DNA from 3 places in the Pseudarthrobacter raffinosi genome. Region 2 is predicted to be linked to each of the others. Evidence: riboswitches for the same ligand, from Rfam matches in the RefSeq annotation. Region 2 holds a riboswitch; each other region holds the start of a gene.
The links. Region 2 has a riboswitch for thiamine pyrophosphate ahead of thiD (bifunctional hydroxymethylpyrimidine kinase/phosphomethylpyrimidine kinase). Riboswitches for the same ligand answer to the same signal wherever they lie in the genome.

Region 1: another riboswitch for thiamine pyrophosphate. It lies ahead of thiO (glycine oxidase ThiO); the one in region 2 lies ahead of thiD (bifunctional hydroxymethylpyrimidine kinase/phosphomethylpyrimidine kinase).
Region 3: another riboswitch for thiamine pyrophosphate. It lies ahead of NG697_RS11860 (ECF transporter S component); the one in region 2 lies ahead of thiD (bifunctional hydroxymethylpyrimidine kinase/phosphomethylpyrimidine kinase).

The regions. Positions count from the first base shown of each region.
Region 1 covers NZ_JAMXBG010000012.1:8,469-10,723, forward strand. The annotation lists gene NG697_RS12835 (RNB domain-containing ribonuclease) at 1-170, opposite strand, end outside; gene thiE (thiamine phosphate synthase) at 235-1,011, opposite strand; TPP riboswitch at 1,039-1,159, shown strand; gene thiO (glycine oxidase ThiO) at 1,150-2,255, shown strand, end outside.
Region 2 covers NZ_JAMXBG010000002.1:242,065-244,319, reverse strand. The annotation lists gene thiD (bifunctional hydroxymethylpyrimidine kinase/phosphomethylpyrimidine kinase) at 1-940, opposite strand, end outside; TPP riboswitch at 923-1,020, opposite strand; gene NG697_RS02930 (Rne/Rng family ribonuclease) at 1,122-2,255, opposite strand, start outside.
Region 3 covers NZ_JAMXBG010000010.1:107,053-109,307, forward strand. The annotation lists gene NG697_RS11855 (ABC transporter ATP-binding protein) at 1-702, opposite strand, end outside; gene NG697_RS11860 (ECF transporter S component) at 702-1,352, opposite strand; TPP riboswitch at 1,418-1,559, opposite strand; gene NG697_RS11865 (heme-degrading domain-containing protein) at 1,616-2,158, shown strand; gene NG697_RS11870 (DUF4235 domain-containing protein) at 2,200-2,255, shown strand, end outside.

The DNA.
Region 1 (2,255 bases), on a different contig from region 2:
GTCAGGTCAGCACCCGGCAACTCGTGCGCGGCCACTGCCGCTTCCGCGTCCCGGACCGCCTCCGCCGGGTAGGGCCCCGGCAGTTCCAGCTCGGTCCGCAGGGCGCTCAGCGCCGCCGCGAGGTCGTTCGTCTGCTCGTGGACATTGGGGGCCAACCTATGATGTGACACGAAAATCAGGTTAGCTCGATTTCCACGGATCGTGCACGCCCGCCGCACGCCACGCGGTGGATTGTCAGGATGCGCCGGCGTCCAGGGCCGCCAGAAGTGCCACGGCCGCCGCTGCGGGGTCCGAGGCTTCGGTGATGGCACGCACCACAACAATCCTGCCGGCGCCGGCCTCCACCACCTGCTCCACGTTGCCGAGATCGATGCCTCCGATGGCAAACCAGGGCAGCGTGGCCTGGGTGCCACCGGCAGCGCGGACGGCTTCGGCCGCGTACCGCACCAGGTCAAGGCCGACGGCGGCCCGGCCCGGTTTCGTCGGCGTGGCCCAGACCGGTCCTACGCAGAAGTAGTCCAGGCCGCCTTGGTCAGTCAGCCCACCGGACAGCCGGATGGCCCCTTCGATCTGCTCGGCGGTGTGCGTGGAAAGGCCGATCGCGGCTGGTGCCCCGAGCAGCGTGCGGGCGGAAGCGACCGGCAGATCCTTCTGCCCGATGTGGAAGACGGGGGCGCCGGACAGCAGCGCGATATCGGCACGGTCATTGACTGCCCACAGCTTTCCGTGGCGTTCGGCCGCGGCCTGAAGCACGGCCAGCAGCTCCAGCTCCTCGGCTGCCTCGATGGCCTTGTCCCGGAGCTGGATGATGTCCACGCCGCCGGCAAACGCCGCGTCCACAAACTCGCCAAAGTCCCCGCGGTCCCGGCGCGCGTCGGTGCACAGGTACAGCTTGACGCTGTGCGGGAGGCCGGTGTTTGTGCCGCCGGCGGGGTCTGTTCCGGTCAAGGATTCGGGAGCGGCGGAGGGGGCGGAGGGCGTGCCTGCAGCGGCGAAGGATTGCGCGTTCATGGAAACCAGCCTAAGTCCCCTAAACTGGGCGGGTACTGCGGGAGCCCGTTGCAGCCGTCACAAAGCGGCCGGGCTGAGAGGGCGTCAGAGCCGACCGCTTGACCTGATCCGGCTAGTACCGGCGTAGGGAAGGAACATATGCCCCCCGCAATAAGCAGCCCACCTGGGCCTGCACCAGCCAGCACCGCCGCCGTCCTGCATGCCGACGTGGCAGTCATCGGCGGCGGAGTCATCGGCCACGCCGTAGCCTGGGAGGCCCGACGATCCGGCCGTTCCGTCGTGCTGATCGATGACGCGCCCGGCAACGGCGCCAGCTGGGCAGCCGCCGGCATGCTGGCCCCTGTGAGCGAACTGCATTACCAGGAGGAAGACCTCCTTGAGCTGATGCTTGCATCTTCCGGCCTGTGGCCTGCCTTTGCGGCGGACCTCGCCCTGGCCGGGGCTGGCGATACCGGATATCTGACGACGCCGACCCTCGCCATCGGCGCGGACGCTGCGGACCGCCGGGCGCTGATGGACCTCCGGGCCGTGCAGCAGGCCAGCGGCCTGGTGGTGGAACCCCTGACTGTCCGTGAGGCCAGGACCAGGGAATCCCTGCTCAGCCCGGCCATATCCTGCGCCCTGGACATCCCCGCCGACCACCAGGTGGATCCACGGAAGCTGGTGGCGTGCCTCCAGGAAGTCCTGGCCATCCACGAACCGGGAGCAGGAACAGCCGTGGCAGGTGCCCGCGGGGGATTCGCCGTTGACCAACGGGCTGCTTCCCTTCTTTGGGAGGACGGCCGTGTCAGCGGGGCGAGGCTCGCCCACGGCGGAAGCGTCCAGGCCGGGGAGACCATCGTGGCCAACGGATTGCAGGCGGGGTCGCTGGATGGCCTCCCGGTTGGACTGCACCTGCCCCTGCGGCCCGTCTACGGTGACATCCTGCGGCTGGCTGTTCCGCGGCACCTGCGCCAGCTCCTCACCTCCACTGTCCGCGGAATGGTCCATGGTGTGCCGGTCTACATCGTTCCCCGGCAGGACGGCACGGTGGTGATCGGGGCTACGCAGCGAGAGGATGCCCTCGCAGGGACGGGCGACGCCGCTGTCTCGGCCGGCGGCGTCTATCAGTTGCTGCGTGACGCCCAAGTCCTGGTGCCGGCCGTCTCGGAGCTTGAACTCCTGGAATGCACGGCCCGGGCAAGGCCGGCGACCCCGGACAACGCACCTCTCCTCGGCCGCGTACCGGTTTCCGCACCAGGGAG
Region 2 (2,255 bases):
CCTGTTGCATGTGGTGGAAGTGGTTGATGGGGCCGTTGCCCGCGCCCACCTCAAGTTGGTCAGCGGCCTGCAGCGCGCCCACCAGCCAGGGCTTCACTTGCCGTAGTGCGGCTTCCCAGTCCCCCAACCGGGCCTGGGCCGTGGCCATGGCCGATGACAGTGAGCAGCCGGTGCCGTGGCTGTTGCGCGTGGGGATCCTGTCCCCGCTCACTTCCACCACTTCCTGGGCGAGCAGCCCGGCAGCGTTGACCAGGGCATCCGGGCACGCACCGCCGTCGAGATGGCCGCCCTTGACCAGGACAGTGGCACCGGTCGCGGCGGACAACCGCTGTCCCTGCCCGAGCGCGTCGTGCCATTCCCTCGCCTGCGGCTCCCCCACCAGGATGGCCAGTTCGGCCAGGTTGGGGGTGATCAGGTCCGCGAGCGGGAACAGCTCCCGCAGGGCCGCCTCGGCAGACCCCTGCAGTAGCCGGTCGCCGCTTGTGGCCACCATCACCGGATCAAGAACGACGACGGCGGGACGCACCTTTTCCAGCCAGTCGCGGACCACGCCTATCACCGCAGCGTCGCCCAGCATGCCGATCTTGACCGCGTCGATGGTGATGTCATCGCTGATGGCATCGAGCTGCTGGCCCAGGAAGGACGCAGGCGGAACGTGAACCGCCTGGACCCCCCGGGTGTTTTGGACTGTCAGTGCGGTGATGGCCGCCATGCCGTAGCCGCCAAGAGCCGCGATGCTTTTGAGGTCGGCCTGGACGCCGGCGCCACCTGAAGGGTCCGATCCGGCAATGGACAGCACCCGCGGAACGTCACGCAGCACCTGGACGTTGGCAGTCCGGCCTGGCGCGGGCAGGACCTCAGCCCCGGTTGCTGAGGATCCCTGTAGAGCCGCCGCGGGCGTTGCAGGAGGAAGGACAGAAGTTGAAGCCAAAGGAGACATCCCTTCGCCGGTGCTAACCGGACAGGTTCAACGGGTGTGGATCTCAGCCGGCTCTCTGCGCGGCACCCCGTGTCAGTCACCAGCCTAGCGTTCCTCGCGACTTAACGCCGGACGCCCGGACGCAGCCTGTGATTCACAGGCACATCCAGGCGCCGTTGTATTGGCTTGCCCTACTGCTTGGTCAGAGCTCCGAGGCCGGAACTCCTACGCCCAGGATGATGGGCGCGTTGGCGGCAACCGGCTTGTCGGCCACAGGAGCCTTGACGGGCTCCGGCGCCTTGGCGGCGTGGGTGTGTCCGGCGGCAGCCGCCGGAGCGGCTTCGTGATGCTCTACGGACGTGGCGTTGGCTGCGCCCTGGGCACGGCTGGCACTCCGGTTCCGCCGGGGACGGCGGGCGCGGGGCTCCTCGGTGTGGTCGGAGTAATCCCTCTCCGCCGCGGCTGGCTGCTGCTGGCGGGCAGGTTCGGCCGCCCGGCTTTCAGTTGCCTGGACTGCCGGCGGCGTGCTCTCCGCTACAGGAGCCCGCTCACCAAGGTGGGCGAAGGCCTCCGCGAGGCGGTCAAGTGTCAGGGCAGGTGCGTGCGGCTGGTCATCGTGGTGCGCCACGAACGGAAGCACCACCTGCTCGCCGCCGAATGTCAGCACTGCGGCCGGGCGGCCGTTGGAGTCCGTTTCGGACTGCCCAACCGGAGCCGGCACCGGAGCCGCAGACTGCCGGCCCGCGGCAGCTGATGCGTGAGCCACCTCGTCGTCATGCAGATGCGCAGCGTGGGCCGCGGCCGCAATGTTCGCAAGCGCTGCCCGCGTGGCCTCCGCCTTCGCATGGCGCTCGGCATCGCTGGCTTCCGGGTGGACCGTGTGGATCTGCACCGGAGCTGCCGGTGCTGTTTCCAGCGGCTGGCCGCCCCGTCCGCGACGGCGCTTCCGGTCAGTGCGGCCACCCGGCTGGCTGTCCGGGCGCTGGCTGTCAGTCCGCACGCTGTCGGTGCGCTGGGCTTCCGGGCGGCTGTCAACCCGCTGCACGTGGTGCTCCGCGGCTACCGTGTTGGCGCGGCGGTGTTCCACGGGGTCGTCGTGGGTGACAATTCCACGGCCTGCACAGGTTTCACACTGCTCGCCGAAGACTTCCAGAAGCCCGGTGCCCATGCGCTTGCGCGTCATCTGCACGAGGCCCAGCGAGGTCACTTCGGCCACCTGATGCTTGGTCCGGTCGCGGCCCAGGCATTCCACCATGCGGCGCAGGACAAGGTCGCGGTTGGATTCGAGGACCATATCGATGAAGTCGATAACGATGATGCCGCCGATGTCGCGGAG
Region 3 (2,255 bases), on a different contig from region 2:
CACAATCCGGTCCACCAGGTCCTTCCAGACGGACACACGGTGTTCCACCACAACGAGGGTGGCTCCGGTTTTGTCCAGGCAGCGGCCCACGGCGTCGCGGACTTCCAGCACGCCGGCGGGATCCAGGTTCGCGGTGGGCTCATCCAGCAGGATCAGCCCGGGCCGCATCGCGAGGATCCCGGCCAGCGCCAGGCGCTGCTTCTGCCCGCCGGACAGGGCCGACGTCGGGTGGTCCAGCGGGAGCCCGCCGGCGTTCAAACCGCCGCCCCCGGCACTTCGCAGCCCGACGTCGTCGAGCGCTTCATGGACGCGGCGCCAGATCTCGTCCCGCGGAACGGCGAGGTTCTCGGCGCCGAAGGCGACGTCGTCGCCCAGGCGCGAAAGAACCACCTGCGTTTCCGGATCCTGCTGCATCAGTCCCGAGCGGCCGCGCTGCCCGCGCGGCACCACACCGTCGATCAGCAGCGAACCGGTTTCGTCGGCGTCGTCCCCTTCATCCCCCAGCACTCCTGCGAGCGCATGCAGCAGCGTTGACTTGCCCGCGCCCGATGGGCCCAGCAGCAGCACCCGCTCGCCGGGAGCGATGTCGAGGTCGAGCCCCCGGACGGCGGGGGCGGAACGTCCGGCATGCCACCAGCCCCAGCCACGGGCGGACACCGCGGCGGGGCGTACTCCGGAAGCGCCGGCGTCGGAAGCGGTCATCAGTTGAAGAAGGGCTCCGAAGCTGCCTTCCGGGATGCGAACGAGCTCAGCACGCCGGTCCTGGCCAGGCCGCGGGTGGCGATCCAGGACAGCGCGCCCGCAATCACCGCGCCGGAGATGGTGCAGAACGCGATGTACGCGAGCTTGTCGGCGGGCTCGTAGGCGATGTTCCAGCCCCACGGCAGGAACGAGTCATTGAGGCCGCAGAACAGGCCCGCGCCGGCACCGGCCAGCAGCGCGGCGATGAGGTTGTACTTCTGGTGCAGGAAGGACTTGAACCGGAAGTTGCCGTACACCAGCAGGAAGAACACCAGTTCGGCGCCCAGGCCCTGGAGGAGTCCGGAGATCAGCACGGTGGCGCCGTACTGCGAGCCCATGATGAGTTCGCCGGTGGCGGCCACCGCTTCGCAGAAGAGCGCCGCGCCGGGTTTGCGGATGATGAGCATGCCCAGCACTGCCGGGATCATCCAGCCACCGGCGATCAGGCCGGTCAGCGGGGGGTAAACGGCGTTCATGGGGGCGGAGACGATGCCGGCGCCCTGGGACCAGGCCCAGAAGATCACGCCGCCGGTGATGGCGATGAGCGCCGCCACCACGATGTCCACAACACGCCAGGTATTGCCGGTCTTTTTGATTGCTGCAGTTGTCATTTTGGTCCTCCTGAGGAACAGGAGGGGAAAGTGCCCCGGCGTGCGGCGCTGCCGCCGTTTCCGGACACTTCGAGAACTCGACTCCCTTGCGCCGGTACTAACCGGATCAGGTTCGAGGGTCTGCGGCTGTCCGCACTCTCAGCGCCCACCTGCGGTTCCCTGGCAATGCCAGTGATGTCCGACGGCGGCGCTCCCCTGTCGTATTAAATCTGCCCTGATGGGCGTGCTCCAGTTTACACCGCGGGCGGGGTAGATTGTGGGCCATGACTGCCAACAACCCGACTGTGACTGCGTTCAATCCCGATTCGACAGTGCCCCAGCCGGCGGGGCTGCTTGAGGCCCTGATTGCCCGGGTCGAAGCCGAGATCAACGAGCTGCAGTTTCCGCATTTCAGCAAGGACGACTCCCTCAACCTCGGGCTGCTCCTGGTGGAGCTGGGCAAGAGCCGGAAGCTGCCCATCGCGATCGACATCACCAAGGGTGACCAGGTCCTGTTCCACGTGGCCTTGGACGGCGCCACCCCGGACAACGAGCACTGGGTCCGGGCCAAGCAGCGCACCGCCGCCAGGTATGAGATCCCGTCGCTGCTGGTGGGCCTCCGCGGCAGGCTGCACGGCGGCCGGATCGAGGACCACGGCTGGTTCGACGAGTCCACCTATGCCCCGCACGGCGGCTGCTTCCCGGTCTACGTCACCGGTGTGGGTGCAGTGGCCACGGTAACGGTCTCGGGCCTGCCCCAGCAACAGGACCATGATCTCGTGGTGGAGGCCCTGCGGGAGATTCTGGAGTCCATGCATGCGGGTTAGGCTAAAGACAATCCCGGATCCGCTCAAAAGGAGTTCAACGAATGAACCTGTTCATCAAGCTGCTCGGCACTGCAATCAGCCTCGGCGCCGGATTCGT